Regions from separate parts of the Kitasatospora sp. NPDC004614 genome, predicted to be linked through region 1. Evidence: predicted binding sites of a transcription regulator. Region 1 holds the regulator's gene; the other holds the start of a gene.
The links. Region 1 encodes HspR, which represses chaperone genes until heat shock. Its sites were predicted from a motif close to TTGAGNNNNNNNNNCTCAA; they were not measured.
Positions count from the first base shown of each region.

Region 2: a site for HspR is predicted at 2,925-2,943, ahead of lon (endopeptidase La). Genes of this name have one in related genera too.

Region 1 is NZ_JBIALR010000002.1:301,212-316,735, reverse strand. Features, by position in the region: gene grpE (nucleotide exchange factor GrpE) at 1-225, shown strand, start outside; gene dnaJ (molecular chaperone DnaJ) at 362-1,513, shown strand; gene ACFYST_RS06895 (heat shock protein transcriptional repressor HspR) at 1,521-2,039, shown strand; gene ACFYST_RS06890 (helix-turn-helix domain-containing protein) at 2,247-3,254, shown strand; gene ACFYST_RS06885 (hypothetical protein) at 3,834-4,445, shown strand; gene ACFYST_RS06880 (LuxR C-terminal-related transcriptional regulator) at 4,453-5,439, opposite strand; gene ACFYST_RS06875 (hypothetical protein) at 5,498-5,635, opposite strand; gene ACFYST_RS06870 (helix-turn-helix domain-containing protein) at 5,632-6,570, opposite strand; gene ACFYST_RS06865 (LuxR C-terminal-related transcriptional regulator) at 6,567-7,517, opposite strand; gene ACFYST_RS06860 (helix-turn-helix domain-containing protein) at 7,510-8,481, opposite strand; gene ACFYST_RS06855 (LuxR C-terminal-related transcriptional regulator) at 8,474-9,478, opposite strand; gene ACFYST_RS06850 (IS701 family transposase) at 10,132-11,376, opposite strand; gene ACFYST_RS06845 (NAD-dependent epimerase/dehydratase family protein) at 11,659-12,648, opposite strand; gene ACFYST_RS06840 (TDT family transporter) at 12,901-14,010, opposite strand; gene ACFYST_RS06835 (LysR family transcriptional regulator) at 14,081-15,010, shown strand; gene clpB (ATP-dependent chaperone ClpB) at 15,098-15,524, shown strand, end outside.
Region 2 is NZ_JBIALR010000013.1:62,569-78,092, forward strand. Features, by position in the region: gene ACFYST_RS24670 (GtrA family protein) at 1-430, opposite strand, end outside; gene lon (endopeptidase La) at 509-2,902, opposite strand; gene ACFYST_RS24680 (rhomboid-like protein) at 3,012-3,707, opposite strand; gene ACFYST_RS24685 (response regulator transcription factor) at 4,065-4,799, shown strand; gene ACFYST_RS24690 (ATP-binding protein) at 4,878-6,017, shown strand; gene ACFYST_RS24695 (multifunctional oxoglutarate decarboxylase/oxoglutarate dehydrogenase thiamine pyrophosphate-binding subunit/dihydrolipoyllysine-residue succinyltransferase subunit) at 6,307-10,071, shown strand; gene ACFYST_RS24700 (DUF6104 family protein) at 10,201-10,383, shown strand; gene ACFYST_RS24705 (DUF4097 domain-containing protein) at 10,604-11,497, shown strand; gene ACFYST_RS24710 (PadR family transcriptional regulator) at 11,499-12,503, shown strand; gene ACFYST_RS24715 (zinc-binding dehydrogenase) at 12,568-13,530, opposite strand; gene ACFYST_RS24720 (NADP-dependent malic enzyme) at 13,758-14,951, opposite strand.

The DNA of each region.
Region 1 (15,524 bases):
GGCAAGGAGGGCGAGCCCTTCGACCCGACCATCCACGAGGCGCTGATGCACAGCTACTCGTCGGATGTCACGGAGGACACCTGCGTGCAGATCCTCCAGCCCGGGTACCGGATCGGCGAGCGGATCATCCGCCCGGCGATGGTCGCGGTCGCGGAGCCCCAGCCGGGCACCCAGACCACCGGCGAACCGGACGAGGACAAGGCTGACGGTTCGTCCGACAGCTGAGTAGAGTCCCTGTGCGCTGCGGAGTCGTACGTCGTCCAGTACGGCGGCCGGCTCCGCAGCGCCGTATCAGGGCTCTTCCCAACAACACGCTTCACCAACAGACTTACGGGATTACGGGAGGTGGCGGTCAAAGGCCATGAGCGCTAAGGACTACGTGGAGAAGGACTACTACAAGGTCCTCGGCGTGCCCAAGGACGCCACCGCCGCCGAGATCAAGAAGACGTACCGCAAGTTGGCCCGGGAGTTCCACCCGGACGCCAACAAGGGCGATGCCAAGGCCGAGGAACGGTTCAAGGACATCTCCGAGGCGTACGACGTGCTCTCCGACGAGAAGCGCCGCAAGGAGTACGACGAGGCGCGCTCGCTGTTCGCCGGCGGCGGTTTCCGGCCGGGCGGCGCGGGTGGCGCCGGCGGCGGCTTCGACTTCGGCGACCTGTTCAACGGCGGCACCGCCGGCGGCAGCGGCGGACTCGGCGACGTGTTCGGCGGCCTGTTCAACCGCGGCGGCCGGCAGACCGCCCAGCCGCGGCGCGGCGCGGACGTCGAGACCGAGGTCACCCTGAACTTCGAGGAGGCCGTGGACGGCGCGACGGTGCCGCTGCGGATGACCTCCCAGGCGGCCTGCCGGGCCTGCGCCGGCACCGGCGCCAAGACCGGCACCACCCCCCGGGTCTGCCCGACCTGCGTCGGCGCGGGCACCGTCAGCCGGGGCCAGGGCGCGTTCGCGCTCTCCGAGCCGTGCCGGGACTGCAAGGGCCGCGGCATGATCGTCGACGACCCGTGCACCGTCTGCCACGGCAGTGGCCGGGCCTCCTCGGCCCGCACCATGCAGGTCCGGATCCCGGCCGGCGTGCAGGACAGCCAGCGGATCCGACTCAAGGGCAAGGGCGCCCAGGGCGAGCGCGGCGGCCAGCCCGGCGACCTGTACGTCACCGTGCACGTCGACCCGCACCCGGTGTTCGGGCGCAAGGGTGACAACCTCACCGTGACGGTGCCGGTCAGCTTCCCCGAAGCCGCACTCGGCGGCACCATCGAGGTGCCGACCCTGAACGGACCGGCCGTGAAGCTCAAGCTGCCCCCGGGCAGCGCCAACGGTCTGACCATGCGGGCCCGCGGCAAGGGCGCCACCCGCAAGGACGGCACCCGAGGAGACCTGCTGGTCACCGTCGAGGTCGCCGTACCCAAGATCGTCAGCGGCGACGCACTGAGCGCACTGGAGCAGTACCGCGAGGCCACCGCCTCGGACGACCCGCGAGCCGCCCTGTTCAAGGCGGCGGAGGGAGCGTGAGATCCCGATGAGCCCCCATCCCGACAGCCCGCGCGGCACCGAGGCCCGGATCGGCGCCGGCATCGGCGAGGGCCTGCCCGGCGCCGGCCGCCGCCCCGCCGGTCCGCCGACGTACGTCCTCACCGAGGACACCCCGGTCTACGTGATCTCGGTCGCCGCCGAGCTCTCCGGCCTGCACCCGCAGACCCTGCGCCAGTACGACCGGCTCGGCCTGGTCTGCCCGGACCGCACCGCCGGGCGCGGCCGGCGCTACTCCGCGCGTGACATCCAGCAGCTGCGCGAGGTCCAGCGCCTCTCCCAGGACGAGGGCATCAACCTGGCCGGCATCAAGCGGATCATCGAACTGGAGAACCAGGTCGCCGCCCTGCAGTCCCGGGTCTCCGAACTGGTCGACGCCCTGGAGGGCGCCGCCGCCACCCTGCAGCAGCGCGAGGCCGCCGTGCACGCCTCCTACCGCCGTGACCTGGTGCCCTACCAGCAGGTCACGCAGTCCAGCGCCCTGGTGGTCTGGCGCCCCAAGCGCTGACCGGCCCGACCACGAACCGTCGACATTCCTGCCCACCGGGGGGTGTCGGCGGTTTCGGTGTGCTGCCAGAGTCTTGGGAGAGGACGTGCTTCCGGCTCCGCTCCGATCCGGTAATTCGGCGGAACCGAGCGCCCTTCGCTCTATGATGCGGGCCGGAAGACGCTCCCGAACTGCCGGAAGCCCCAGCTCAGGCAAGGAGTCATGGACATGAGTACTGAGCAGAGGAGCAGTGCCGTCACCCCGGCCCTGTCCCCGGAGGCCAGGTCCCTCTACGTCCGCGCCGTACAGACCGGAGGCAGGCTGACCGAGCGCGATGCCGGCAGCCTGTCACCCGGTCAAATCGCCGGCCCCTTGCAGGAGTTGCTGGCCATCGGCCTGCTTCAGGCGGAGGTGGGACCGTCCGGCACCTACGCCGTGAAGGATCCCCAACAACTGGCGGAATCGCTGACGCTGGAGCTCCAGCAGGAAGCCGGCGAAATACTCCGGCGCTCGGTCTCGATCCACCACACCCTGCAGGACCTGAACCGGGAATACCAGAGCTACATCAGCCGCCCGGAGGCCGGCGGTTCCATCGCATATGTCCAGGGCCGCGGGAACATCAACCAACGGCTGGCGACGCTGATGGCCAACGGTGCGAAGGAAATGCTCACCGCGCAACCCGGCGGCGGCCGCGGCGAGGACGCGCTGAAAATCGCGATCGCCCGTGACCTGAAATTCGTGGAACGCGGCGGCACGATCCGTACGATCTACCAGCCCAGCGCCCGCTATTCGAACCCGACGGTCAGTTACGTCCAGGCGGTCACCCAGGAAGGGTGCCAGGTCAGAACGCTCGACGAAGCCTTCGCCAAACTCATCGTCATCGATCGGCAGGTCGCGGTCGTCACCGTGGGGGACGAGGAGAACCGCGATCGCGCGGCGTTCATCCGGGACGACTCGGTCATCGACTACATCGTCGGGGTGTTCAACAGCCAATGGGAACGGGCAATTCCGTTCACCGGCGACCACGGAATTCCACCCCTGGTGGTCACCCGAATGCGCCGGCAGATCGTGCGAATGATGCTGGAAGGGATCGCCCATCGCACCATTGCCAGGCGGCTGGGCCTCAGCGAACGGACGCTGGCCCGGCACATCGCCGAAATGCGCGAGGAATACGGGGTCGACACGCTGTTCCAACTCGGCTGGAAACTCGCGCAAACGGAGGGGCCGACGGCTTGATGCCGGCGGCCCCTCCGTCCTGCGCTTCAGGGCTCTACCAGTGGCTGTCGAGGGAGGCCACCTGGGTTTCGGTGGTCTGGGACGCAAACCAGTGAGAGTCCGCGCTCGCCGGGGCGGCCCCGAGGAACACGGCCATGCCCAGGAGGAGCGCCGAGATCAGGATACGGCGGGCCTTCAGCACAAAATCACCCCTTTCGGACAAATTCATCGCGAGCACCGTTCACCGAACGGCGCCCGCATCAATTGGCACCCATATGATTACTCATCAACTGCCTCGCCGTCACCTACCGGGTGCGGCAGCACCGCCCGGGCCGTGAAATGTGCATGTCGGCACTAAGAAGTCCGGATGATGGATAGAGGTGTCATCTGTCCGCCAGGCAGCCAGATGCCACCATGCGCCAGTGGACTCCCTGACACCCGGCGATGGACGATCAGCTAGTCGTAACCAAAGCGGCATGATCTGCGAGTTCCACGTCGGTCCGCTCGACCCCGAAGTGCGGCAATCTTCGGGCCCGCACCGCTTCCACCGGACAGGGCCTTCCGGACCGAGCCGGCCGAATCACCACACCCGGAGTCGACATGACTGAGCCCCACCTGCAGTACCAGGCCTCCGAGGGGCGACGCGCACGGGTCTTCCTCGCCGCGCCCCTGATGCGGCTGACCGGGCCTGCGGACAGCGTGGTGACGCTGGCCAGCCGGACCAGACTGACCACGCTGCGGAGCACGCTGCTTCGCAGTGGAGCCGCGGTGTACAGCGCCCACCACAGCGACGCGTGGACGGTGGCCGGGAAGGCGCCGGAGCAGCGGGTCCCCTCGGACTTCCGGGCGATGCAGAGCGCGGACCTGGTGTTCGCGTACGTCGGCGCCCCGCTGTCGGCCGGGGTCAGCCTGGAGCTGGGCTGGGCGTCGGCGCTGCGCAAGCCGATCGTGATGCTGGTGGACGAGGCGATCACCCACAACCCGCTGATCGCCACCATCGAGCAGGTCTCCCCCGTGCTGCCGCTGGTCTTCGACGACACCTGGTCGCAGGAGGCGCTGCACCACACCGTGGAGACCGCGCTGGACTGGGCCGGCATGGCGCTCTCGCTGCGCAGCGGCTTCTGGACCGCGCCCGGCGAGCAGTTCCCGCGTCCGCGCCGTGAGCACGCCGCCCCGTACGGCTTCTGGTCCCCGGAGATCGCCACCGGCTGATGCCCGGTCAGGCCGGTGGCGCGGCCGGGCCCTCGGCCGCGCGCATCTGCCACCCCAGCTGGAACAGCGTCTCCGCGTCGTGCAGTTCGCGCAGCCGGGAGATGTGGCCCGCCACGGTCCGTTCGGAGAGGCCGAGGCGGGAGGCGATCGAACGCTGCGTCAGGCCCTGGGCGAGCAGCCGGCCGACCTGTTCGTGGACCGGAACGACGCTCTCGCCCTCGCGGTCGGCCGAATGCCAGCGGACCCGTTCGGCCCGATCCCAGTCCCGTTCGAAGGCGGCGACCAGGAACGAGACCACCGCCGGGTCCTCGACCAGCGCGGCGCTGGAGTTGTCCGCCGACGCCGGGACGACGGCGATCCGGCGGTCGAAGACGGTCATCCGGCTGAACGGCTCGCTCAGCGTCCGGAACCTGCCGCCCCATCCGGTGACGGCCTCCGCCCAGCGCACCGTCCCCTCGTCGAGCAGCGCGGCCGGCTCGTAGACCGTGTGCAGCACGGCCCCGCCGGTCAGGAAGCCGCGGGCCCGCTCCAGGGAGTCGGCCTGGAGGTCGCCCGCGGGCGCCCCGCCGGGCTGCAGGGCGAGCACCTCCTCCTCGGCCTCGTTCTCCAACTGCCGTACCCGCTCCCGGATCCGGTCGCTCCGGCCGACGTGGTGCACCACGCTGGAGCGGTCCGCGCGGCGCGGGGTGGCGTCGTAGGCGTGGGTGAGGTCCTCCAGCAGGACGGGCATCTCCTCGGCGCGCAGCAGCATCCGGGTGCCCTCGGCGCGGAGTTCGGCGCTGATCCGGTCGCCGACCACCCGCGGGTTGACCGCCGTCAGCGACTGGCCGACCGCGTCGTGCACCAGCAGTCCGAGTTCCAGCAGCCGCAGCACCCCCGCCGAGTCCTGTTCGACCGCCTCGCGGAAGGCCACCCGGCCGCCCTGGTCGAGGATCTGCTGGTACAGCTGCCGCTCGGGCCCGGTCGGCAGGGCGGCTCCGTTCGACTCGCTCACAGGTCCCACTCCTTCCGGGCCGCTCGGCGGCGGCGCCAGGGCGGTCGGTTCCGATCGGTCATTCCGGTGCTCCGCGCAGCTGCCGGCCGAGCCGGAACAGGGTCTCCGCATCGTAGAGGTCGCGCAGCAGGGCGATATGGGCGGCCACCGTCCGTTCCGACGGGCCGAGCCGGGAGTCCGGCAGTCGGTCCGTCACCGGGCACCGTCCCGCATCAGCCAGCCGAGCTGGAAGAGCGTCCCGGCGTCGTAGCGTTCGCGCAGGCGGGCGATGTGTTCGGCGACGGTGCGTTCGGAGACGCCGAGGCGGCTGGCGACAGCGCGCTGGGTGAGGCCCTGGGCGAGCAGGCGGGCGATCCGGTCGGTGACGGCGGGGACGGCGCCGCCCGCGAGGTCGTGCCACGGGACGCGTTCGGCCCGCTCCCAGTCGCGCAGGAACAGGCCCACCAGGTGGCCGACCACGGCCGGGTCCTCGATGAACGCGGCGGTGCGGTTGTCGGCGGACGCCGAGATGATCGCCACCTTGCGGTCGAAGATCAGCATCCGGGTGAAGTCCTCGTCCAGCGAACGCAGCCGCATGCCCCAGCCGGTGGCGCGCACCGCGTAGTCGATCACCGCCGGATCGGTGCTGCCGACCGGCTGGTAGAGGATGTCCATCCGGGCGCCGGCGGCCAGGGCCCGCTCGGTGCGGTCGCTCTTCTCCAGGTAGACGGTGGGGCGGTGGCCGGGCTGCGCGGCCAGCACCTCCTCGCGGAAGTCGGCCTCGATCTGCAGCAGCCGGTGCCGGATCCGGTCCACGTCGAAGATGTGGGTGATCTGCGGCGCCCGGTCGCCCCGGCGGGTGGAACTGTCGAACGCGTCCGCCAGCTCGTCGAGTTCGGCCGGAACCCGCTCGGCCTCGATGAACCGGCGGGTACCGGCCTCCCGCAGTTCCCGGCTCAGCCGGTGGCTGACGTTGCGCGGGTTCACCGCGGTCAGCTGCTCGCTCTCGTCGTGCTGGATCAGCAGGCCCAGTTCGAGCAGCCGGGTGGTGGCCTCGGCGTCCTGCTCGACCGCCTCCCGGACCGAGACCCGGCCGCCGGCCCGCAGGACGGCGAGGTAGAGCGCCCGTTCGGCCGCGGTGGGCCCGGTCATCGGACGCCGTCCCGCATCAGCCAGCCGAGCTGGAACAGGGTCTCGGCGTCGTAGCGCTCGCGCAGGCGGGCGATGTGGGCGGCGACGGTGCGTTCGGAGAGGTTCAGGCGGGAGGCGATGGAGCGCTGGGTGAGCCCGGCGGTGAGCAGCTCGCCGATCCGGCGTGCGGTTTCCGGGAGTTGACGTCCGGCCAGGTCGCGCCAGGGAGCCCGGACGGCGCGGGCGAAGTCGCGCTGGAAGACGGCGACCAGGTGGTCGACCACGGCGGGGTCCTCGATGAAGGCGGCGGCGAGGGTCCTGGTGGACGCGGAGACGACGGCCACCCGCCGGTCGAAGATCAGCATCCGGGCGAACGGCTCGTCCAGGACCCGCACGCGGACGCCCCAGCCGGTGGCCTCGGCGGCGTAGGCGACGGTGTGCGGGGCGTGCCGGGTGAGCGGCTGGTAGAGGACGTCGATGACGGCTCCGCGGGCCAGCGCCTTGTGCAGCCGGGAGCTGTCCTTCAGGTACTCGGGCGGGCGCGGTCCCGGCTGGGCGGCCAGGCCCTCCTCGCGGTAGTCGGCCTCGATCTCCAGCAGCCGGTGCCGGACCTGCTGGACGCTGGTCAGGTGGGCGATCCCGGCGACCGGTTCGGTGCGGCGCTGGGCGGTGTCGTAGGACTCGGCCAGTTCCTCGAAGCCGGCCGCCGTCCGGTCGGCACGGGTGAGCAGGCCGGTGGCGCGCTCCCGCAGGGTGCTGCCCAGCCGGGCGCCGGCCGTGCGCGGGTTGACGGCCGCCACCCAGCCGTCCACCACGTAGTGCTCCAGCAGCCCCAGTTCCAGCAGCCGGGCGGCCGCGCCCGCGTCCTGTTCCATCACCTCGCGCAGCGAGACCCGGCCGGCCCGCAGGACGGCGAGGTAGAGCGCCCGTTCGGCCTCGGTCGGGGGGACGGTGTCCGGTTCAGTCACGGTCCTCGCCCCCGCGCATCAGCCAGCCGAGCTGGAACAGGGTGTCGGCGCCGTGCTGGTCGCGCAGGCGGGAGATGTGGCCGGCGACGGTGCGCTCCGACAGGCCGAGGCGGGTGGCGATGGCGCGCTGGGTGAGGCCCTGGGCGAGCAGGCGGGCGGTGCGGTCGACGGCGGTGCGGGTGGGGGCGGTGTCGAGCAGCGAGTCCCAGCCGACGCGCTCGGCGCGGGCCCAGTCGCGTTCGAAGCCGGCCACGACCATCGCGACGGTGGCGGGGTCGAGGATCAGCGCGGCCCGGCTGTGGTCCTCGGCGGCGGGGACGACGGCGGTGCAGCGGTCGAAGACCAGGGCGCGCTGGAAGGGTTCGTCGAGCAGCCGGACCTCGCCGCCGGCCTCGGTGAGAGCGGCGGCGTAGCGGATCGCGGCGGGTTCGGCGAGCACGCCGGGCCGGTAGAGGGTGCGGATCCGGCAGCCGCGCCGCAGCACCGGGAGTTCCTGGTGGAGCGAGGTCTCCAGGGCGCTGGGGGCGAACGCGCCGGGGTGGGCGGTGAGGGCCTCTTCGCGGCAGTCCGCGCCGAGTTGGGCGATCCGCCGGCGGATGTGCTCGCGGCCGATCACCTGGATCTCGCAGCCGGCCGGTTCGATCGGGCGGGGGACGCTCTCGTACGCGGTGATCAGCGGTTCGAGGCGGCCGGGCAGGCATTCGGCGCGGTTGAGCAGCCGGGCGGCCTCGGTGTTCATCTCGGCGCCGAGGCTCTCGGCCACGAACCGCGGGTCGACGGCCAGGTAGGCGCCGTCCAGGCCGTCGGAGATCAGCAGGCCGGTGCGGAGCAGTTCGGCGAGCGCGGGCCGCTGCGGGTCGGCGATCCGGTCGGCGGCGATCCGGCCGCCCGCGTCGAGGATCTCCAGGTAGAGGCGTCGGGCGAGGTCGTCGACCGGCGGGGGTACGGCGGAGGGGTCAGCCACGTCCACCGCCTCTCATCAACCAGCCGAGCTGGAACAGGGTCTGGGCGTTGTGCAGGTCGCGCAGCCGGGAGATGTGACCGGCCACGGTGCGCTCCGACAGGCCGAGGCGGGTGGCGACGGCGCGCTGGGTGAGGCCCTGGGCGAGCATCCGGCCGACCCGGTGGGTGACGGTGCGGGTGAGGGTGCGGCCGTCGAGGCTGTTCCAGTGCACCTGGTCGGCCCGGGCCCAGTCGCGTTCGAAGCCGGCCACCAGGTAGGCGATGGCGGCGGGGTCCTCGACGAAGGCGGCGCGGCTGTGGTCGTCGGCGGCGGGGATCACGGCGATCCGCCGGTCGATGACGATCACCCGCAGGAACGGCTCGTCCAGTACGCGGAGTTGGGCGCCCTGCTCGGCCATCGCGGCGGCGTGCCGGACGGCGCTCTCCTCGGTGAGCGCGACCGGCTGGTAGAGGGTGCGCATGGTGCCGCCCCGGCGGAGCATCAACTGGTCCTGGGTGTGGGCGAGTTCGAGGACGGCGGGCGGGCGCAGGCCGGGCTGGGCGCTGAGCAGTTCGAGCCGGCAGTCGGAGACCAGCTGGGCGATCCGCAGCCGGATGCTCTCCTGGCCGTCCACGTAGACCGCCCGCCGGGCCCGGTCGGCGGGCCGGGGGACGGCGTCGTAGGCGCGGGCGAGCGGGTCGAGGGCGGCGGGCAGCCGGTCGGCGTCGAGCAGCAGCCGGGTGGCCTGGGCGCGCAGGTCGGCGCCGACGCGTTCGGCGACGGCGCGCGGGCTGACGGCGACGTAGCACTCGTCGATGCGGTTGGGCATCACCAGTCCGATGGCCACCAGCTGCTCCAGCAGGGCGCGTTGGCGTTCGGGGGTGAAGTCGGAGCCGGGCAGTTCCGGATGGTCGAGCGGGATCCGACCGCCGGCGGCCAGGATGGCGAGGTACAGCCGGGAGGCGTCGTCCTCGGGGAGTGTGTCGTCCGGGTCGGACTTCGGGTGGTCCGCAGCCACGTCGAGCTCTCCTGCCGTCTTCCTCCGTTGCGGATGATGATCTCAGCAGGGCCGTCCGGCTCGACGGCGGGAGTCCCCGCAGACGGGCGCGTCCCCCGGGGGCGGGCGCCACAGGCACCCGGACCCCGGAGGACCCGCTCGTGTCACGCCAAGCGTCAAGGCGCTTTCGGCGAGGCGGAGCAGCAACGCCTCACCGATCCCGGTCCCTCGGCCACCACCACACGTGGCGTCCGGACCGGTGCTCTTCCCCCCGTTGCGCAGATACGAACGCACCTGTCGCCCCCACGCGAAGAGCAAGTCGCCGACTCGGGCTGCGGCGGCCCGGGACGACTTGACGTGACTACACCCTCACAGCGCGGGGAACGCCGAACAAGTGCTCTCCGGCTGCAGGTTCCCGCAAGTGCAGGAACCTGCAGCAAACCACTCGATCGAGTGACCGGAATCCTCGATTTTTCGGCATTGCCCCCCTCTCCGAGCAGGCATTCGTCCCTCTCCGACGGTCCGCCGGGGCGGTAGCGTCGCGCGGCACGGAAATGTCACTGGTGTCTCCGAGAATTCGACAATCCTTCGCCGAATCCACCGATCCGGAATCGCCCGCACGCGACTCACCCGGTCCCGATAGGGGCTAGTACTCCGGCTGTAGATCGTGATCTTCATAGCTGTAGGGCGGCTTGTCGCCGGTAGTGGCTGGTGCGTGCGCGGGCTTGGTGTCGGCGGCGCCATGCCGACCATCGCAGTCGGTGCGCGACGTCGCGGACGGACTGGACGAGCAGGACAGCGAACAGCCGCCGGATCTCGCTGCAGGTGAGCGGGGCGAGGTCGGGTGATGACGGGCCTTGGGCTTGTTCAATGGCGGCGGTGACCGCGAGGAAGGCGTGCGCGAGCATGGCGAGGGTGGTCCAGCGGTGCCAGGAGGTCCAGCGGCGGACCTGGTGTTCGTCCAGTCCGGCCAGGCCCTTGGCGGCTTGGAAGGTCTCCTCCACCGTCCAGCGTCGGCCCGCGACCTTGACGAGCGTGCTCAGCGGGACGTGGCGGGCCGAGTAGCAGCGGTAGAAGGCGAGTTCGCCGGTGCGTCGGCTGCGCCGGATCAGCAGGCACCGGTGACCGGGGCCGGCCGTCGGTGCGTCGATGTCGACCTGGGCCCAGTCGTAGAAGCGGTGGCCCTTGGCTCCGGCCCCGGCTGACAGCCGCTGCCAGGCCCGTTTCGGCAAGCCGTGCGCGAGGACACCGGCGCGGTAGACGCCTGCCCGGGTGGGGATCGGTCGCTTGCGCGAGACGGCCAGGACGTAGCCGATCTGGCGTCTCTCCAACTCGGTGCTCAGATACGGATCGCCTCCGTAGACCTCGTCACCGGCAACCCACCTGGCCGGGAGGTCGGCGTCCAGGGCCTGGGCGATCATCTCGGTGGCCAGTGCGGGCTTGGTGGCGAACTTCAGGTCGTCGGGGATGCCGGCCGTGCGGCAGCGGTCGGGGTCCTGGGTCCAGGACCTGGGGATATAGAGGCGGCGGTCGATGGCGGCGTGCCCGGCCGTGGCGGAGTAGACAAGGTAGACGGCAACCTGGGAGTTCTCGATGCGGCCAGCGGTTCCGGTGTACTGGCGCTGGACTCCGACAGTGTCGGTGCCCTTCTTCAGGTCGCCGGTCTCGTCCACAACGAGCACGGCGCCTTCGTCGCCGAGGTGGTCGACGACGAAGTCCCGTATGTTGTCGCGCATTTGGTCCGCGTCCCAGGACGCCCGGCTGAGCAGGTGCTGCATACCGGCCGGACTCGCATCTCCGGCGTGCTCGGCGATCGTCCAGCAGTTCTTCCTCGGCAGGTCCGCGAGCAGGCCCAACACGAACGCCCGCGCCCGGCGACGCGGCTCCACTCGGGCGAACCGGCCCGCCACCTTGCCCATCAGGCCCTCGAATACCGCCTGCCAGCGGGCAGGGTCTACGCTGTGGCCCACGGCCACCGGCTGATCTTCGTTTGTCGACACAACTCACGATGATCAACGGTGGCTGTCTCCGTCTCTGGCCAAGGGTGCCAGAGACGGAGACAGCCAGCTGCCGAGCAGCCGCGACACCTGGGCGCCGAGAAGGGGGCGCGGCCCTGGGCGAACTGCTTGGGAGTGACGTCGGCGTCTTCGCCGCCGTCCGTCACTTCACTCACCCGGGACCGCCCCGCTCTCAGCGCGGGATCACGTCAGCTCGTCCAGCAGCCACTGCTCCTCCGCCGCAGTGAGCCCCTCGCTGCCGACGGCTGGCCCACCGCGGGCGGTGTCCCAGGCGAGTGTGTCGACGAGAGTTTCGGCGAGCGAACGGTGTGTCAGGCCGACCGCCAGAGCGCGGGAGATGTCCACCCGGTTGATCGCCGCGCACTCGGGGGCGCCAATCCACATCGGCACGCCCATCCACGAGTCGACGCCGGCTTTCAGCAGCTTCTCGGTGCTGACCCAGACCGGCTCCGAGCTGGGGTTGACCAGGGCCCGGCAGGCGGCGAAGAAGTCGCCGAACGGCAGGGTGCGGCCGGTGACGTTGTAGACGCCGCCGCGCTGTGCCGTGATGCAGCCCAGCGTCCACGCCGCGACATCGCGGACGTCGATGAACTGGGCGGCGTCGGCCGGGTCGCCCGGCAACAGCACCCGGCCGCCCCGCCGGAAGCGTCGCGGCCAGTAGGGGAAGCGGTCGGTCGGGTCATGCGGCCCGACGATCATGCCGGGGCGCACGACACTCGCGTGGTCGCCGTAGGCGTCCAGCACGATCCGCTCGCAAGCGGCTTTGCGCGCGCCGTAGAGCTGGTGTGGCGGCAGGTCCTCGCTGAGGACGAGCAGCTCACCGTCCTCGTCCTGCACAGTGGCCTGGTCGGCGAGGACCGACAGGGAGGAGACGAAGACGTACCGGCCCACGCGCCCACCCAGGGCCGTCACCGACCGGCGGACCACCTCGGGCTCGTAGCCCGCGACATCGACCACGGCGTCCCAGTGGCGGTCACCGAGCGCGGACAGGTCGGTCGTGCGGTCGCCAATGACGGCCTCGACCCCAGGGAAGAGATCGGGCGCGGTCCGGCCGCGGTTGAACAGCGTCACCTGATGCCCCTCGGCCAGTGCGGCCTCGACGAGGGTGCGACCCACGAAACGCGTGCCACCCAGCACGAGCAAGCTCAGCGGGCGGGGGGTAATGCTCTGCATTGTTGACGGACTCCGGAGTTGTGAAGCGGTCCGGGCCGCTGGCGGCAGAAGCCGGCTCAGTCGGCGACCCGGTCAGGGACGTGACGGAACTCGCTCCCGGCAGCCATAAACCTCACCCTCTCGGTGACGCATCGACATGGCATTGCTCTGGCGCAGGCGAACCTAGCAGAAGGCGATCAAGGCCGTCGATAGCAGTCAGGCGCCCCGGACCCAGCCTGGCGGCAACGAAGATCACGATCTACAGCTGGAGTACTAGAGGAGCCGCCCGGCCTTCAGACCGGCCAGGGTGCGGGCCGAGGCCACCGCCCAGGCGGTGAAGAGCAGCAGCCACAGTGCGACGCCCAGCCCGGTGAAGCCGCCGAAGCCGGTGTGCCGGGACAGCGCGGCCGAGCCGGTGACGAGCGTGCCGACCGGGAAGGTGAACGCCCACCAGGTCATCGCGAACGGCATCCCGGCGCGCAGCGCCCGCAGGTTGGCGACCAGCGCCACGGCCAGCCACAGCAGCGCGAACCCCATCACCGCGACGCCGTAGACCTCCGCCAGGCCGCGTGCCACCGCCGCCCCCTGGTGCCCGGCGCCCGGCAGCGCGAACGGCACCGCGTCGGCGAACTGGTTCACGGCGGTGGTGGACTGGCCGAGCGGGCCGAGCACCAGGAACAGCGACGGGGTGAGCACCACCGCGGGCAGCTTGCTGTGCACCAGGCCGCCGAACACCACCGGCAGCAGCGCCAGGGTGGCCAGCAGACTGGCCCCGAACATCGCCACGCACCCGTACAGCAGCGCCTGCCGCGCCGTCCCCTCCGGCAGGTGCGGCACCAGCGCGGGGCCGAGCGCGGCGGCCACCATCGGGGCGACCACCGGCAGTAGCCAGGTCGGGTTGGCCTCCAGCGCGGACAGCCGGTGCCGGGTGATCATCAGGTACGGCAGTCCGGCCGCGACCACGAGCGCGTACAGCGTCCCGGCGCTCCACAGCAGTACGTCCAGCGCCAGCCCGGCCCGCTCGCCGATCACCGGCCCGCCGACCGCCAGCGCGCCGTAGCCGACGGCCAGCAGCGCCATCGGCGGGCAGCCGTAGAAGACGGCGGCGGCCGGCTCCTCCAGCAGGGTGCGGCGGGCCTGCTCGCGGTGGCGCACCAGGTGCACGGCGCGGGCCGCCAGCAGGACGGCGAGCAGCAGCAGCGACAGCGTCCACACCGCCTCGGCGAGGACCAGCCGGCCCGGCAGGTCGACCGGCAGCGCGGCGGCGCCGTTGCCGGTGATCGCGGTGCCCATCACGGCGGCGTACCAGTTGGGTCCGAGCCGGGACAGCCTGGGCAGGCTCGGGGTGTGCGGGTGGGTCTGCGGCGCGAGGAGGGTTGCCATGGCACCACCGTCCCCGCGCGGCTGGGGCGGCGGTAGCGGGGGCTCCGCTATGAGGACATAGCCTGGGCCTATGGCTCTCTCCCCGCACGTCCCGGAACTCGGCGCCCTGGAGCTGCTGCTCGCGGTGGCCCGGCTGGGCAGCGTCGGCCGGGCCGCGGCCGAACTGGGCGTCAGCCAGCCCGCCGCCAGCGCCCGGATCAAGGGGATGGAGCGGCAGATCGGGGTCGCGCTGCTGGAGCGCTCCCCGCGCGGCTCCCGGCCCACCGAGGCGGGCCGGCTGGTGGTCGAGTGGGCCCGGCAGGTGGTGGAGGCCGCCCAGGCGCTGGACGCCGGGATCGACGCGCTGCGCGAACGCCGGGACGCCCGGCTGCGGGTGCTGGCCAGCCTGACCGTCGCCGAATACCTGATGCCGGGCTGGCTGCTGGCGCTGAGCGAGGCCAGCCCGGGCACGGCCGTCACCCTGCGCACCGCGAACTCCGCGGACGTCGCCGCCCGGGTGCTGGCCGGGGAGGCCGACCTCGGCTTCGTCGAGGGCACCTCCACCCCGCCCGGCCTGTCCGGCGCGGTGGTCGCCACGGACCGGCTGGTGGTGGTGGTCTCCCCCGAGCACCGCTGGGCCCGCCGCCGCACCCCCGTCACCGGACCCGAACTGGCCGCCACCCCGCTGGTGCTGCGCGAGGTCGGCTCCGGCACCCGGGAGGTGCTGGAGGAGGCGCTCGCCCCGTACGGCGGGCCGGCCGCGCCCCGGCTGGAGCTGGCCTCCTCGACGGCGCTGAAGGCCGCCGCGATGACCGGCGCGGGCCCGGTCTGCCTGAGCGAGCTGGCCGTCACCGAGGAGCTGGCCACCCGCCGGCTGGTCGCCGTCCCGCTGGCCGGGCTGGAGCTCCAGCGCCCGCTGCGCGCGGTCTGGCCGGCCGGTCAGCGCCCGGCCGGCCCGGCCCGGCTGCTGCTCGGGCTGACCCGCGGGGGGCAGCCGCCGCAGGGCTCAAAAAAAAGTTGAGCGGAATAGACTCAACTTAGTGCATGCTGTAGTCAGCAGACTTGGTCACGAACCAGATGACCCGAAGACGAGAGGGGTATGCCCGCAGTGGACGCCAGTAAGTTCACCAGCAAGACGCAGGAGGCCCTGTCCTCCGCCATCCGCCAGGCCGGCGCCGCGGGGAACCCCGACGTCAAGCCGGTGCACATCCTGCTGGCGCTGCTCGACCAGCCGGAGGGCCTGGCCCGCCCGCTGCTCAAGGCCGTCGCGGCGGACGCGGCGCCGATCGCCACCGAGGCCCGCCGGCAGGCCGCCGCGCTGCCCGCCGCCCAGGGCTCCACGGTGGCCGCCCCCCAGCTCGCCCGGGACACCCTCGCGGTGCTGGAGGAGGCCGGCAAGCGCGCCGCCGATCTGGACGACCAGTACGTCTCCACCGAGCACCTGCTGGTCGGCCTCGCCGCCGAGGGCGGTGCGGTGGCCGAGCTGCTGAAGCAGCACGGCGCCACCCCGAAGGCCCTGCTCGCCGCGTTCAAGG
Region 2 (15,524 bases), on a different contig from region 1:
CCATCGCCAGCAGGGTGCCCAGGATCATGCCGCTGAGGAAGTCGGCGACCTCCTGGGTCATGTGGGTGACGTGCGGTTCCCGCAGGTCGAACAGGTAGCGCGAGGCCGCCAGCGGAAGGTCGTTGACACCGACCGCGAGAGCGCTGACCACGACGAACAGGACGGCCTCGCGATGCTTGCCGGCGGCCCGGAAGGACCACTGCCGGTTCAGCACGTACGAGACGCCGGTGGCGATCACGGTCGCGACGGTCAGGGCGACGAGCGGCTTGGCCTCGAAGACGGTCATCTTCAGAGCGAAGTTGATCAACATGGTGAGCACGAAGCAGGTTCCTCCGACCACGAGGAACTTCACCAACTTGCGGTGCTTGACCAGGAACGGACGGAAGTTCTCCGGCATTGCGGTCAGCGCGCGCTGCGTAGGGGACGGCATGCCGGAAGTCTGCCATGGGCCACAATCGGCAACCACCAGGGGCCGGGGAGTGGACACTCCCCGGCCCCTCGGCCGTCATCAGGCCGCCGCGACCAGCACTTCCGCCGGCTCCAGCGCCAGCCGCAGCACCTCCCGGACGTCGGACACGGCGTGCACCGTGAGCCGCTCCAGCACCTCGGCGGGGACGTCGTCCAGGTCCGCCTCGTTGCGCTTCGGGATGATCACCGTGGTGACCCCGGCCCGGTCCGCGGCCAGCAGCTTCTGCTTGACCCCACCGATCGGCAGCACCCGGCCGGTCAGCGACACCTCGCCGGTCATCGCCACGTCGGTGCGCACCTTGCGCCCCGACAGCAGCGAGGCCAGCGCCGTGGTCATCGTGATGCCCGCGCTCGGGCCGTCCTTCGGCACCGCGCCGGCCGGCACGTGCAGGTGGATGCCCCGCTCGCGCAGGCCCGTCACCGGCAGCTCCAGCTCGGCGCCGCGCGAACGCAGGTAGGAGAGCGCGATGTGCGCCGACTCCTTCATCACGTCGCCCAGCTGCCCGGTCAGCGTCAGCCCGGTCGAGCCGGTCTCCGCGTCCGCCAGCGACGCCTCGATGTAGAGGACGTCACCACCGGCCCCGGTGACCGCCAGGCCGGTCGCCACCCCGGGCACCGCGGTGCGGCGCTCGGTCGGCTCCTGCGCCGACTCCGGCACGTGGTGCGGCCGGCCCAGCAGCGCGCGCAGGTCGTCCGGGCCGATCGCGGCCGGCAGCTCGCGCTCGCCCAGCTCGGTCTGCGCGGCGACCTTGCGCAGGATCCGCGCGATCGACCGCTCCAGGTTCCGGACGCCCGCCTCCCGGGTGTACTCGGCGGCGAGCCGGCGCAGCGCCTCCTCGTCCACCGTCAGCTGCTCCGCGGCGAGGCCCGCCTTGGCGAGCTGGCGGGGCAGCAGGTGGTCGCGGGCGATGGAGACCTTCTCGTCCTCGGTGTAGCCGTCCAGCCGGACCAGGTCCATCCGGTCCAGCAGCGGCTCCGGGATGGCCTCCAGCACATTGGCGGTGGCCAGGAACACCACGTCGGACAGGTCGAGCTCGACCTCCAAGTAGTGGTCCCGGAAGGTGTGGTTCTGTGCCGGGTCCAGCACCTCGAGCAGCGCCGCCGCCGGGTCGCCCCGGTAGTCCGAGCCGACCTTGTCGATCTCGTCCAGCAGCACCACCGGGTTCATCGTCCCGGCCTCCTTGATCGCCCGGACGATCCGGCCGGGGATCGAACCCACGTACGTCCGCCGGTGGCCGCGGATCTCCGCCTCGTCCCGGACGCCACCCAGCGCCACCCGGACGAACGACCGGCCCATCGCGCGGGCCACCGACTCGCCCAGCGAGGTCTTGCCGACACCGGGCGGGCCGACCAGCGCCAGCACCGCACCTCCGCGCCGGCCGCCGATCTGGCCGAGCCCCTGGTCGGCCCGGCGCTTGCGGACCGCCAGGTACTCGACGATCCGGTCCTTCACGTCCGCCAGGCCGGTGTGGTCGGCGTCCAGCACGGCACGCGCGGCGGCGATGTCGTACGAATCCTCGGAGCGCTCGTTCCACGGCAGCTCCAGCACGGTGTCCAGCCAGGTGCGGATCCACGAGCCCTCGGGCGACTGATCACTGGAACGCTCCAGCTTGTCGACCTCCTTGAGCGCCGCCTCCCGGACCTTCTCGGGCAGCTCGGCCGCCTCCACCCGCGCCCGGTAGTCATCCTCCTCAGTACCCGCCTCACCGTTCAGCTCGGCCAGCTCCTTGCGGACGGCCTCCAGCTGGCGGCGCAGCAGGAACTCCTTCTGCTGCTTGGCGACGCCCTCCTCGACGTCCTTGCGGATGGTGTCGTTGACCTCCTCCTCCGCGAGGTGCTCGCGCAGCAGGCCCAGCGCGTACTCCAGCCGGGCCTGGCGGTCGGCCTCCAGCAGCACCTTCAGCTTCTGCTCGGCGGTGGCGAACGGCGCGTACCCGATGTTGTCCGCGAGCTCGCCGATGTCCTCGATCGCGGCCACCCGGTCCACGATCTGCCATGCCCCGCGCTTGCGCAGCCACTTGGTGGACAGCGCCTTGTACTCCTTGGCCAGCTCGGCCGCCCGACCTGCCACCGGCAGCCCGGCGTCCGACTCCTGGAACGGCGTGGTCTCCACCCACAGCGCCGCCCCCGGCCCGGTCGTCCCCTTGCCGATCCGCACCCGGCGCACCGCGCGTACCAGCGCCGCCGGGTCGCCGTCCGCCAGCCGCCCGACCTGCTCGACCGTCGCCAGCGCACCCACCGCCGCGTACGACCCGTCGAGCCGCGGCACCAGCAGCACCTGCGGCTTCCCCCCGTTGCTCCCCGCCCTGGCCGCCTCCACGGCAGCCCTCACCTCCGGATCCGAAAGCTCCAGCGGAACCACCATGCCAGGGAGCACCACCTCGTCGTCGAGGGGCAGCACGGGCAGAGTGAGCGGAATGGACGTCGATGCCATGATCTCTCCCCAGTCAGTGAAGTTGAGCTGACCTGACTAAGGTTTGGCACGCCTCGGTTGTTCCCCTCCGGGTGTTCACCCTGAGCGAAGGGGACTCAGGGTGGACGTCTCAGCCCTCCGCGACGGCCGTCGAGCGCTTCCACGCCCACACCCGCTCCGGCCCGCGCGGCCCCCTGCCGCGCCTCAGCCACGGCCACATCGCCACACCCAACAGCAACGCCGCCGGGTGCCCGACCGAAGTCACCAGATCGGGGTCGGAGAACAACTGGTGCCCGATCAACGCCAGCCCCGCGCCCAGCGCAACGGCCCGCCCGGGCCGCGGCAGCAGTCCGGCCAGCCCGCCGAGCGAGGCCAGCACCCCGTAACTGACGCCGATGTCCATCGCGTCCAGCACATCAGGCCCGGCCGCCCCGCCGGCCACACTCGCCACGGCCACCCCCTGCGAGAGCAGCGTCGCGCCGATGTGCCCGGCCCCGAAGACGCCGAGGGCACGGACTCCCCCCGCCCGTCGTTCAAGAGGTGCGACGGTGCAGAGGAAGGCCCAGAAGTAGGGCGCCCAGACCGAGCCGGCGACCCACAGGCCGCTGCCGATGAGGGAGACCACGGGGTGGACGAGCAGGTTGTGCGCGTCGGTGGAGGACACCGACTGGAGCCGGTGCACGGTGTCGGGGTCGCCGAAGCGGGCGTAGAGCGTGGTGCCGAGCAGCAGGCCGAGGTAACCGAGCGCGAACGGGTTCGCCCGGGGGGTGGGGACGGCCCGCAGGCCCGGCCGGATCAGCCGTCGTCGCAGTTCCGCGCTGGTCATCGTGCCTCCCGAACGCTTCGTCCGCCCCACGATACGGGTGGCAGGTGAGAGGTGTCTGGGTAAGTCCTGTGAAGACCACTGTCCGTGCATATGCCGCTCGCACACGTACCGTTACAGGTCGCAAGTGCTTTGGGTAAGGTACTGGCCCGTGCCCGTCCGATCGGGGACCTGCCAAGCATGACGGTCCCGGCCGGAATCATCCGGTCAGCCCACCCGGGCGGGGACGGCGTCCGTACGCTGCCAGGAGCAGCACCGGCGGGCGGGGCAACAGCCCAAGACGGATTGAGACGACTACGACGCGGAGCCCGCCGTCCCCACAGACGGCCGGCCCGCAGCCCTGGGGGCGGTGGCGTGACCGTGACAGAGATTCAGCAAGAGACGATCAGCAGTGGCCCGGTGGGTACCCAGCGACGGGTGCTCGTCGTGGAGGACGAGCCGACCATCGCGGAGTCGATCGCGGCGCGCCTGGGAGCCGAGGGCTTCAAGGTGGCGGTGGCCCACGACGGGCCGGGCGCAGTGGACGGGTTCCACACCTGGCAGCCCGACCTGGTGGTGCTCGACATCATGCTGCCGGGCTTCGACGGCCTCGAGGTGTGCCGCCGGATCCAGGCCCAGCGCCCGGTGCCGGTGCTGATGCTGACCGCGCGGGACGACGAGACGGACCTGCTGGTCGGTCTGGGCGTCGGCGCGGACGACTACATGACCAAGCCGTTCTCGATGCGCGAGCTGGCGGCCCGGGTGAACGTGCTGCTGCGCCGGGTGGAGCGCGCCCAGCAGGCGGCCCGCACGCCGGCTCTCGGCAGCCTGCGCTTCGGCGAGCTGGAGATCGACCACGTGCAGCGCCGGGTCCGGCTGGGTTCGGGCGACGTGCACCTGACGCCGACCGAGTTCGACCTGCTGGCCTGCCTGGCCGCGCAGCCGCGTGCGGTGCTGACCCGCGAGCAGCTGCTGGCCGAGGTGTGGGACTGGACCGACGCGTCCGGCACCCGCACGGTCGACAGTCACGTGAAGGCGCTGCGCCGGAAGATCGGTGCGAGCTGGATCCGTACGGTGCACGGCGTGGGTTACGCGCTGGAGGCTCCGCTGTCCTGACCCGGAACCGCCGGTCCGGGCCTCCGGGGGGCCCGCGCGGCGGTCCGGTCGTGCACGGGGGACGAGTTCTGGGGACACATGACCTTTCCACAGCAACGCAACGGGGAAGCCGAGCCGACCCCGCAGCCCCCGCTGGCGGTGCGCGCCGCGCGCCGGGTGTGGGCCGACATCCGCCCGTTCGATCCGGTGCGCTCGGTCAAGGGCAAGCTGGCGATGCTGGTGGTGGTCTCGGTGGTGCTGGCCACCGGCATGGTGGTGGTGGCGATCCGGTCGGAGACCCAGATCCGGATCATCATGATCTTCTCGCTGATCGCCTCGCTGCTGTTCATGCAGTTCCTGGCGAACGGTCTGACCGCGCCGCTGCGGGACATGACGGCGGCGGCCCGGTCGATGGCCGAGGGCGACTACACCGCCCGGGTGGACGTGTCCTCCCGGGACGAGATCGGCGAGCTGGCCGACACCTTCAACCGGATGGCCGGCGACCTGGAGGCCGCCGACCGGCACCGCCGCGAGCTGATCGCCAATGTCTCGCACGAGTTGCGCACGCCGATCGCGGCGCTGCGCGGCCTGCTGGAGAACGTGGTGGACGGCGTGGTGAAGCCGGACCCGAAGAACCTGGGCACCGCGCTGGAGCAGACCGAACGCCTGGGCCGGCTGGTCACCCACCTGCTGGACCTGTCGAAGCTGGACGACGGCGTCGTCCCGCTGGACTGCCGCCCGTTCCAGGTGCGGGAGTTCCTGGACGGCGTGCTGCGGGGCGTGACGGTGGACGGCGCGACGGCGGGCGGAGCGTACGCCCGGCGCGAGGACGTGCGGCTGGCGGTCGACGTACAGCCGGCCGAGCTGTCGGCGGTGGCGGACGCGGAGCGGCTGCACCAGGTGGTGGCCAATCTGGTGGACAACGCCTGCAAGCACTCGCCGGCCGGCGGCACCGTGACGGTGCGGGCCCGGGCGGCGGAGGGCGGCGGGCTGCTGCTGGAGGTGGAGGACCAGGGTCCGGGCATTCCGGTCGCCGACCGGGAGCGGGTGTTCGAGCGGTTCGGCCGCAGCGGTTCGCCGACGGCGCTCGGCCCGGGCAGTGACGGCGGAACCGGCCTCGGGCTGGCCATCGCCCGCTGGGCGGTGGACCTGCACGGCGGCCGGATCCGGGTGGCGGAGGCCGCCGCGGGCTGCCGGATCGAGGTCACCCTGCCGGGTGAAAGCGCGATCGCCGTCTAGTTTGTGGCGGAACCGGTACAAACCGCGTTCGAGGCCGGGCCGGGACAGTCAACGGACCGTCCCGGCCCGCCTGTTCGTCCGATTTTCACTCGGTATGGCAGTGATCGCCCCGGCTGCGGGTTCCCTGCTTTCCGGCATCTCTAACGCACAGTTCCAGCCAAAATCCGGTCCACCGATGTGATCTGGGCGACGCCTGACCATCGGGGACTGCGCGATCACTGGTCGGAGGCGTAGCCTTAATCCCCGCTGTCCACCATCCCAAAAGGAAGCGGAAGAGGGCGGTTGCCCCGTGTCGCCACACCAAGAAACCCCCAGCTCGGCAAGCTCCACTGGCTTCGGCCCCAATGAGTGGCTCGTCGACGAGATCTACCAGCAGTACCTCCAGGACCCGGCTTCGGTCGACCGTGCCTGGTGGGACTTTTTCGCCGACTACAAGCCCGGTACCGAGGTGACTCCCGTGACCCAGGCCGCAACCCCGGTCGGCGCCCAGCCGGCCCCCGTTGCCGCTCCTGTTGCCGCTGCTCCGGCCGCGACTTCTCCGGCCGATGCCACTCCAATGGCCGCCACCCCGGCGCCCGCGCAGCCGGTGGCCCCCGCGCCGCTGGCCGCCGCTCCCGCCGCGCCGCCCGCGCCGAAGGCCGCGACCCCGGCTCCGGCCCCGGCCGCCGCCGCGAAGGCCGCCACCGAGGGCCCGGAGCTGGTGCAGCTGCGTGGCCCGTCCAAGGCCGTCGCGTCGAACATGGATGCTTCGCTGGAGGTTCCGACCGCCACCTCGGTGCGCGCGGTGCCCGCCAAGCTGCTGATCGACAACCGCATCGTCATCAACAACCACCTGCAGCGCGCCCGCGGCGGCAAGGTCTCCTTCACCCACCTGATCGGCTACGCGCTGGTTCAGGCCGTGAAGGCCAACCCGGGCATGAACTACAGCTACAAGGTGGAGGACGGCAAGTCCTACCTGGTGAAGCCCGAGCACGTGAACCTGGGCCTCGCCATCGACCTGGTCAAGCCGAACGGCGACCGCCAGCTGGTCGTCGCGGCCATCAAGAAGGCCGAGACGCTCGACTTCTTCGGCTTCTGGCAGGCCTACGAGGACATCGTCCGCCGGGCCCGCGCCAACAAGCTGACCATGGACGACTTCACCGGCGTCACGGTCTCGCTGACCAACCCGGGCGGCATCGGCACCGTGCACTCCGTGCCGCGCCTGATGCAGAACCAGGGCACCATCGTCGGCGTCGGCGCGATGGAGTACCCGGCCGAGTTCCAGGGCTCCTCCCCGGAGACCCTGGCCCGCCTGGGCGTCTCCAAGATCATGACGCTCACCTCGACCTACGACCACCGGGTCATCCAGGGCGCGGCCTCTGGCGAGTTCCTCCGCTCGATCCACCAGCTGCTGCTGGGCGCGAACAACTTCTACGACGAGGTGTTCGAGGCTCTGCGGATCCCGTACGAGCCGGTGCGCTGGGCCACCGACGTGGCGACCACGCACGACGACGAGGTCAACAAGACCGCGCGCGTCATGGAGCTCATCCACTCCTACCGGGTCCGCGGTCACCTGATGGCCGACACCGACCCGCTGGAGTACATGCAGCGCAAGCACCCCGACCTGGACGTCACCACGCACGGCCTCACCCTGTGGGACCTGGAGCGCGAGTTCGCGGTCGGCGGCTTCGGCGGCCAGAAGATGATGAAGCTCCGCGACATCCTCGGCCTGCTGCGCAACACGTACTGCCGCACCGTCGGCATCGAGTACATGCACATCCAGGACCCGGCGCAGCGCAAGTGGCTGCAGGAGCGCCTGGAGAAGCCGTACACCAAGCCGGAGCGCGAGGAGCAGCTGCGCGTCCTGCGCCGGCTGAACTCGGCCGAGGCGTTCGAGACCTTCCTGCAGACCAAGTACGTCGGGCAGAAGCGTTTCTCGCTGGAGGGCGGCGAGTCGCTCATCCCGCTGCTGGACGCCACCATCGACGCCGCCGCCGAGCACCGCCTCGACGAGGCCGTCATCGGCATGGCGCACCGCGGCCGCCTGAACGTGCTGGCGAACATCGTCGGCAAGCCGTTCGGCAAGATCTTCGGCGAGTTCGAGGGCAACCTCGACCCGAAGTCGATGCACGGCTCGGGCGACGTGAAGTACCACCTGGGCTCCGAGGGCACCTTCACCGGCCTGGACGGCGAGACCATCAAGGTGTCGCTGGCCGCGAACCCGTCCCACCTGGAGACGGTCGACCCGGTCGTCGAGGGCATCGCCCGCGCCAAGCAGGACATCCTGGACTTCGGCGGCACGACCTTCCCGGTGCTGCCGATCCAGATCCACGGCGACGCGGCCTTCGCGGGCCAGGGCGTGGTCGCGGAGACCCTGAACATGTCGCAGCTGCGCGGCTACCGCACCGGCGGCACCGTGCACATCGTGGTCAACAACCAGGTCGGCTTCACCGCCGCCCCGACCTCCTCGCGCTCGTCGATGTACTGCACCGACGTCGCCCGGATGATCGAGGCGCCGATCTTCCACGTGAACGGCGACGACCCGGAGGCCGTGGTCCGCGTCGCGCGGCTGGCCTTCGAGTTCCGTCAGCAGTTCCACAAGGACGTCGTGATCGACCTCATCTGCTACCGCCGCCGCGGTCACAACGAGGCCGACAACCCGTCGTTCACCCAGCCGCTGATGTACGACCTGATCGACAAGAAGCGTTCGGTGCGCAAGCTGTACACCGAGGCGCTGATCGGTCGCGGCGACATCACCATGGAAGAGGCGGAGCAGGCGCTCCAGGACTTCCAGGGACAGCTGGAGAAGGTGTTCGCGGAGGTCCGCGAGGCCACCGCCGCCCCGGCGCCGGCCGAGACCGGCCGCCCGGTCGCGGACTTCCCGGTGTCCATCCAGACCGGCATCTCCGCCGAGATGATCAAGCGGATCGCCGCCTCGCAGGTCAACCTGCCGGACTGGCTGACCGTGCACCCGCGTCTGCTGCCGCAGCTCCAGCGCCGCGCCGCCTCGATCGAGGACAACACCATCGACTGGGCGACCGGCGAGGCGCTCGCCATCGGCTCGCTGCTGATGGAGGGCCACCCGGTCCGGCTGGCCGGCCAGGACTCCCGCCGCGGCACCTTCGGCCAACGCCACGCGGTGCTGATCGACCGGAACACCGGCGAGGACTACACCCCGCTGATGTACCTGACCGAGGACCAGGCCCGCTTCACCGTCTACGACTCGCTGCTCAGCGAGTACGCGGCGATGGGCTTCGAGTACGGCTACTCGCTGACCCGCCCGAACGCGCTGGTCATGTGGGAGGCGCAGTTCGGCGACTTCGTCAACGGCGCGCAGACCATGGTCGACGAGTACATCGCGTCCGCCGAGCAGAAGTGGGGCCAGCACTCCGGCGTCACCCTGCTGCTGCCGCACGGCATGGAGGGCCAGGGCCCGGACCACTCGTCCGCCCGCCCGGAGCGCTTCCTGGCGCTGTGCGCGCAGGACAACATGACGGTCGCCATGCCGACCCTGCCGTCGAACTACTTCCACCTGCTGCGCTGGCAGGCGCACAACCCGCACCACAAGCCGCTGGTCGTCTTCACCCCGAAGTCGATGCTGCGTCTGAAGGCCGCGGCGTCCTCGTCGTCCGAGTTCATGAGCGGCTCGTTCCGCCCGGTGATCGGCGACAGCACGGTGGACCCGGCGCAGGTCCGCAAGGTGGTCATCACCTCCGGCAAGTTCTACTACGACCTGGAGGCGGCCCGGACCGAGCGTGGCGTCACCGACACCGCGATCGTCCGCGTCGAGCGCCTGTACCCGCTGCCGATCGCGGAGCTCCAGGAGGAGCTGGCCCGCTACGGCGAGGGTGTCCAGTTCGTCTGGGCGCAGGAGGAGCCGGCCAACCAGGGTGCCTGGCCGTTCATCGCGATGAACCTGGTCGACCACCTGCAGGTCGTCATCGGCCGCTCCGCCAACGGTGGCGCCCGCCTGCGCCGCGTCGCCCGCACGGCCTCCTCGGCCCCCGCGGTCGGCTCGGCCAAGCGGCACGCCGCCGAGCAGGCGGCCCTGGTCGACGAGGTGTTCGCGCTCTGACGCGCTGACGCCCGCCCGGCCCTGTCGGCCCCCGTCCCCGGTCTCCGGGGGCGGGGGCCGCACCCGTTCCCGGGCGGCGCACTATCCTGGGCGGCGGCGTACCAGAACCACCCACCGGAGCGAGTAACCGTGTACTTCACCGACCGCGGCATCGAGGAGCTGGACAGCCGGCGTGGCGAGGAGGAGGTCACTTTCGAGTGGCTGGCCGAGCGCCTGCGCGAGTTCGTCGACCTGAACCCGGACTTCGAGGTGCCGGTGGAGCGGCTGGCCACCTGGCTGGCCCGGCTGGACGACGAGGACGACGAGGACTGACAAGCCCTCAGCAGCGCGGCCCGGCAGGCGTTCTCGCCTCCCGGGCCGCCGGCTTTTCCGGGCGGTCCCGGGGTCGCCCTTCAGGGTGGGGTCGGGGTCGGCCGGGGTGCGCTCCGGGTCCGGATCGGGGTCGGATCTCCTTGACTTCCGCCCGACGCGATATATCGTAAATATTAAAGAGAACGCGATACATCGCGTATGGGAGGACGGGGAGCCGGACATGTTCCAGCAGACGGTAGACAGCACCGAGACCATCACCTTCGACGAGGCCGCGCACATCCTGCACGTCCGGATCGTCGACGGCACCGTGAACGTGGTCCCCACCGAGGGACCGGCCCGCCTCGAAGTCGCCGCCCTGGAGGGCGAACCGCTCGAGGTGACCCTGATCGACGGCGTACTCACCGTCAGCTACAAGGACCTCAGCTGGGCCGAGGTCGGCGTGGCCGTGAAGTCCGTGGAGACCGTCAAGTCGTACTTCTCCGGCCTGCGCCGCAAGCGCCGGGCCGAGATCACGGTGGCCGTCCCGGCCGCCGCCGCGGTCAAGGTCGGCACGGTCTCCGCGCACGCCACCGTCTCCGGCATCACCGGCGAGGTCGCGGTGAACGGCGCCAGCGGCGACACCACGCTGGCCGGGCTGACCGGCCCGGTCTCCGCCAACACCGTCTCCGGCGACGTGGACGCCGAGGGCCTGTCCGGTGAGCTGAAGGTCAACACGGTCTCCGGCGCGGTCACCCTGGTGGCCGGCAGCGCCACCCGGATCCGCGCCCACTCGGTGTCCGGCGCGGTCACCCTCGACCTGGACGCCGCCACCCCCACCGACATCGGCGTGACCACCGTCTCCGGCGCGGTCGGCGTCCGGCTGCCCTCGTTCGCCGACGCCAAGGTCGAGGCCGGCACCACCAGCGGCACCCTCTCCAGCGCCTTCGCCGAACTCGCCGTCGGCGGCGGCTGGGGATCCAAGAAGCTCTCCGGCCAGCTCGGCTCCGGCGCCGGCCGCCTCCAGGTGACCACCGTCACCGGCGCGGTCACCGTCCAGCGCCGTCCCGACGCCGAGGAGGACCGGCCGGCCAAGGAACTGACCTCCGGCCCGCTCGACCTGACCAAGGAGGCCTGAAATGACCCCGGTGTTCGGCCACGGCCGGCTTCGCCTGTACCTGCTGAAGCTGCTCGACGAGAGCCCCCGGCACGGGTACGAGGTGATCCGCCTGCTGGAGGAGCGCTTCCACGGCCTGTACGCGCCCTCCGCGGGCACCGTCTACCCCCGGCTCGCCAAGCTGGAGGCCGAGGGACTGGTCAGCCACACCACCGAGGGCGGCCGCAAGGTCTACCGGCTGACGGACACCGGGCGCACCGAACTCGCCTCCCGCCAGGACGAGTTGACGTCCCTGGAGGCCGAGATCCACGACTCCGTCGGCCAGCTGGCCGGCGCCATCCGGCAGGACGTCCGGGACAGCGCCAAGGACCTGCGCGCCGAACTCTGGCAGCAGGCCGAACAGACCCCCGCCGCCGGCGGCGACCCGTTCGCCGCACCCTGGCGGGACAAGGAGTCCTGGCAGCGCGCCAAGGAACAGTTCGCCCAGCTCAAGGCCGAGGCCAAGGAACAGGCCCGGCGCGCCAAGGAGCAGGAGAAGGCGGCCCGGCAGCAGGCCAAGGCCGCCGAGGCCGAGGCCAAGCGGCTGCGCGAGCAGTCCAAGGCCGCCCGCGCCGCCGCCCAGCAGGAAGCGCTGCGGCTCAAGCGCCGGATCGAGGAACAGGTCCGCGAGCACACCTCGCACGGCGACTGGTCCACCGGCCTCGCCGAGGGCCTCGCCGAACTCACCCGCGGCCTCGGCTCACTCGCCGACGCCGCCCGCTGGGGCTCCCACGAGACACCGGCCACCGAGACGCCGGCCCCGGAAGAGCCCGTCCGGATCGACCTCGACAAGTCCGACACCGAGCTGCCGGACTGGGCCCGCACCGACCCGGCCGGCGACCCGGCCCGCGAACTGGAGCGCCTGCTCGACCGCTTCCGCGACCACGTCCGCGACACCGCCCGCGACCGCGGTGTGGACGCCGCCGGCCTGGCCCGCGCCCAACAGGCCCTGGCCGCCGCGGCCCGCGCCCTGCACGAGCGCCGATGAGCCCAAAGAGCCCCTGACCTGAAGGAAGGTCAGGGGCTCTTCGCCTGCTCAGGGGGTCAGGCTGTCAGGGGGTCAGCACCAGCTTGCCGAACACCTGCCCGCGCTCCAGCTGCTCGAACGCCTCCCGGGCCTCCGCCAACGGCCGCACCGAGTCGATCACCGGACGCACCCCGGAGTTCGCGCACAGCGCCAGCAGGCCGGCCAGCTCCTCCTTGGACCCCATGGTCGAACCGACCACCCTCAGCTCCAGGAAGAAGATCCGGTTCAGCTCGGCCGCCTTCGGGCTCGGCCCGCTGGTCGCCCCCGAGATCACGATGGTGCCGCCCGGACGCAACGACTTCACCGAGTGCGACCAGGTCGCCGCGCCCACCGTCTCCATCACCGCGTCCACCCGCTCCGGCAGCCGGGCACCGCTCTCGAACGCGGCATCCGCGCCCAACTCGACCGCCCGGGCCCGCTTGGCCTCGTCCCGCCCGGTCACCCAGACCCGCAGCCCCGCCGCCTTCGCCAGCACCACCAGCGCCGTCGACACCCCGCCACCGGCCCCCTGCACCAGCACCGTGTCACCCGGCTTCACGCCCGCATTGGTGAACAGCATCCGGTACGCCGTCAGCCACGCCGTCGGCAGGCACGCCGCCTGCTCGAAGCTCAGCCCCTTCGGCTTCGGCAGCAGGTTCCACGTCGGCACCGCGACGCGCTGCGCGAACGTCCCCTGGTACCGCTCGGTGAGAATCGACCGCGGCTCGTCCGGCCCCACCCCGTGACCGCTCTGTCCGATCACCGAGTGGATCACCACCTCGTTGCCGTGCTCATCGACGCCCGAGGCGTCGCACCCCAGGATCATCGGAAGCCGCTCGGCCGGCAGCCCCACCCCCCGCAACGACCACAGGTCATGGTGGTTCAACGTGGCGGCCTTCACCGTCACCACGCTCCACCCCGGCCGCACCTCGGGCTCGGGCAACTCCCCCAGCTCCAGCGCGCTCAACGGATCGTCAGGACTGATACGGGCGGCATAGGCAGCAAACATGGCCCGGACCATACAGGCCCAAAGGGTGCGAAACCAGGGTGAGCACCGCCAGGGGCGCGGGGAACTGTGCGGAGGGGAACGCACCACGTCCGCAAGGTCGCGACGCAGGGCAATGGCTTGCACTTGATCGCGACCTTGCGGACGTGACGTGCGCTTGTCGCGCAGTTCCCCGCGCCCCTGACTTCGCGCCCATCCGCTCGCGCAGGTCTCCCCACCCCCTCGTGGTACTAGATGCGCGCGAGACCCTCCGCCTTCGCCGCCTCCGCGACCGCGCGGGTGACCGCCGGGGCGACGCGCTCGTCGAAGGGGGACGGGATGACCTTCTGCGGGGTCAGCTCGTCGGCGACGACGCCCGCCAGGGCCTTCGCGGCGGCGAGCTTCATGCCCTCGGAGATCCGGCTGGCCCGGACCGACAGCGCGCCGGCGAAGATGCCGGGGAAGGCGAGCACGTTGTTGATCTGGTTCGGGAAGTCGGAGCGCCCGGTGGCGACGACCGCCGCGTAGCGGTGCGCGACCTCGGGGTGGATCTCCGGGGTGGGGTTGGCCATCGCGAAGATGAAGCAGCCGGGCGCCATGGTGGCGACGGCCTCCTCGGGGACGGTGCCGCCGGAGACGCCGATGAAGACGTCCGCACCGTTCAGGGCGTCCACGAGGCTGCCCTTCAGGCCGGTGCGGTTGGTGAGCGCGGCGATCTCCGCCTTGGCGTCGGTCAGGTCGCCGCGGCCCTCGTGGACCACGCCGCGGCGGTCGCAGACGGCGACGTCGCCGATGCCGGCGGCGACCAGCATCTTGGCGATCGCGATGCCGGCGGCGCCGGCGCCGGAGATGACGGCCCGCAGGTCGCCGATCTCGCGGCCGGTGACCTTGGCGGCGTTCCACAGGGCGGCGGTGCTGACGATCGCGGTGCCGTGCTGGTCGTCGTGGAAGACCGGGATGTCGAGCCGCTCCTGGAGCTGCTTCTCGATCTCGAAGCAGCGGGGGGCGGAGATGTCCTCCAGGTTGATGCCGCCGAAGGACGGGGCCATCCGGACCACGGTCTCGACGATCTCGTCGACCTCGGTGCAGGCGAGCGCGATCGGCACCGCGTCGACGCCGCCGAACTGCTTGAACAGGATGGCCTTGCCCTCCATGACGGGCAGCGAGGCCTCGGGGCCGATGTCGCCGAGGCCGAGCACCGCGGTGCCGTCGGTGACGACGGCGACGGTGTTGGCCTTCCAGGTGTAGTCGTTGACCAGCTCGGGCTTCTCCGCGATCGCGGTGCAGACGCGGGCGACGCCGGGGGTGTAGGCGAGGGACAGGTCGTCCGCGTCGCGCACCGGGACGGTGGCCCGGATCTCCATCTTGCCGCCGCGGTGCAGCGCGAAGACGGCGTCGACCGGGTCGTCCGTGCTCTGGGTGTCGGTGATGATCTCCGCTGCCACAATGACCTCTTCGTCATATCAGCGAAGGCGCGTTTCCGACGGACTTCGACCCGTTCGCGCGCCGATGCGCGAAGACGGGCACGCCGTCGGTGGCGTACCCGTGGCCGGGTCGGGGCGCTGCCGTCGGGCGGGCGCCCTCGGGTGAGGGTTTTCGGTGTTCTGCGCTTTCGTCGGGACACCGGCTTCGCAACATGTACCGGGTCCGTCTTGTTCCGCGTGGCCCCCGATAGCGAGGGGTCCGCAGGCACTCGCAGGAGTGAACGCAGACACGCAAGGGAGCTGGTGCCTCGGATACGGAGCCGGTGACGGCTTCCGTTCCTGCGCACCCCCGGCCCTGTGGCGAACCGGCGGTCTGAGTTCTGCGTCGGGGGTCACCCGATAGCAGATTCTGACACACCCGCCACCGGGGTCGTCCGGGTGGGATGGCAGTATCCGGAGTTCGACCACCGTTGTCCGGACGTTCCCACGCCTTTCCGCTCCGCGTCCGGAGGCCCGCCCCCGCGCCCGGTCGCGCACACCCGCGCACCGGCGCCGGCCCGCGCCACCTCTCCACAGGAGGATCCCTCATGTCGT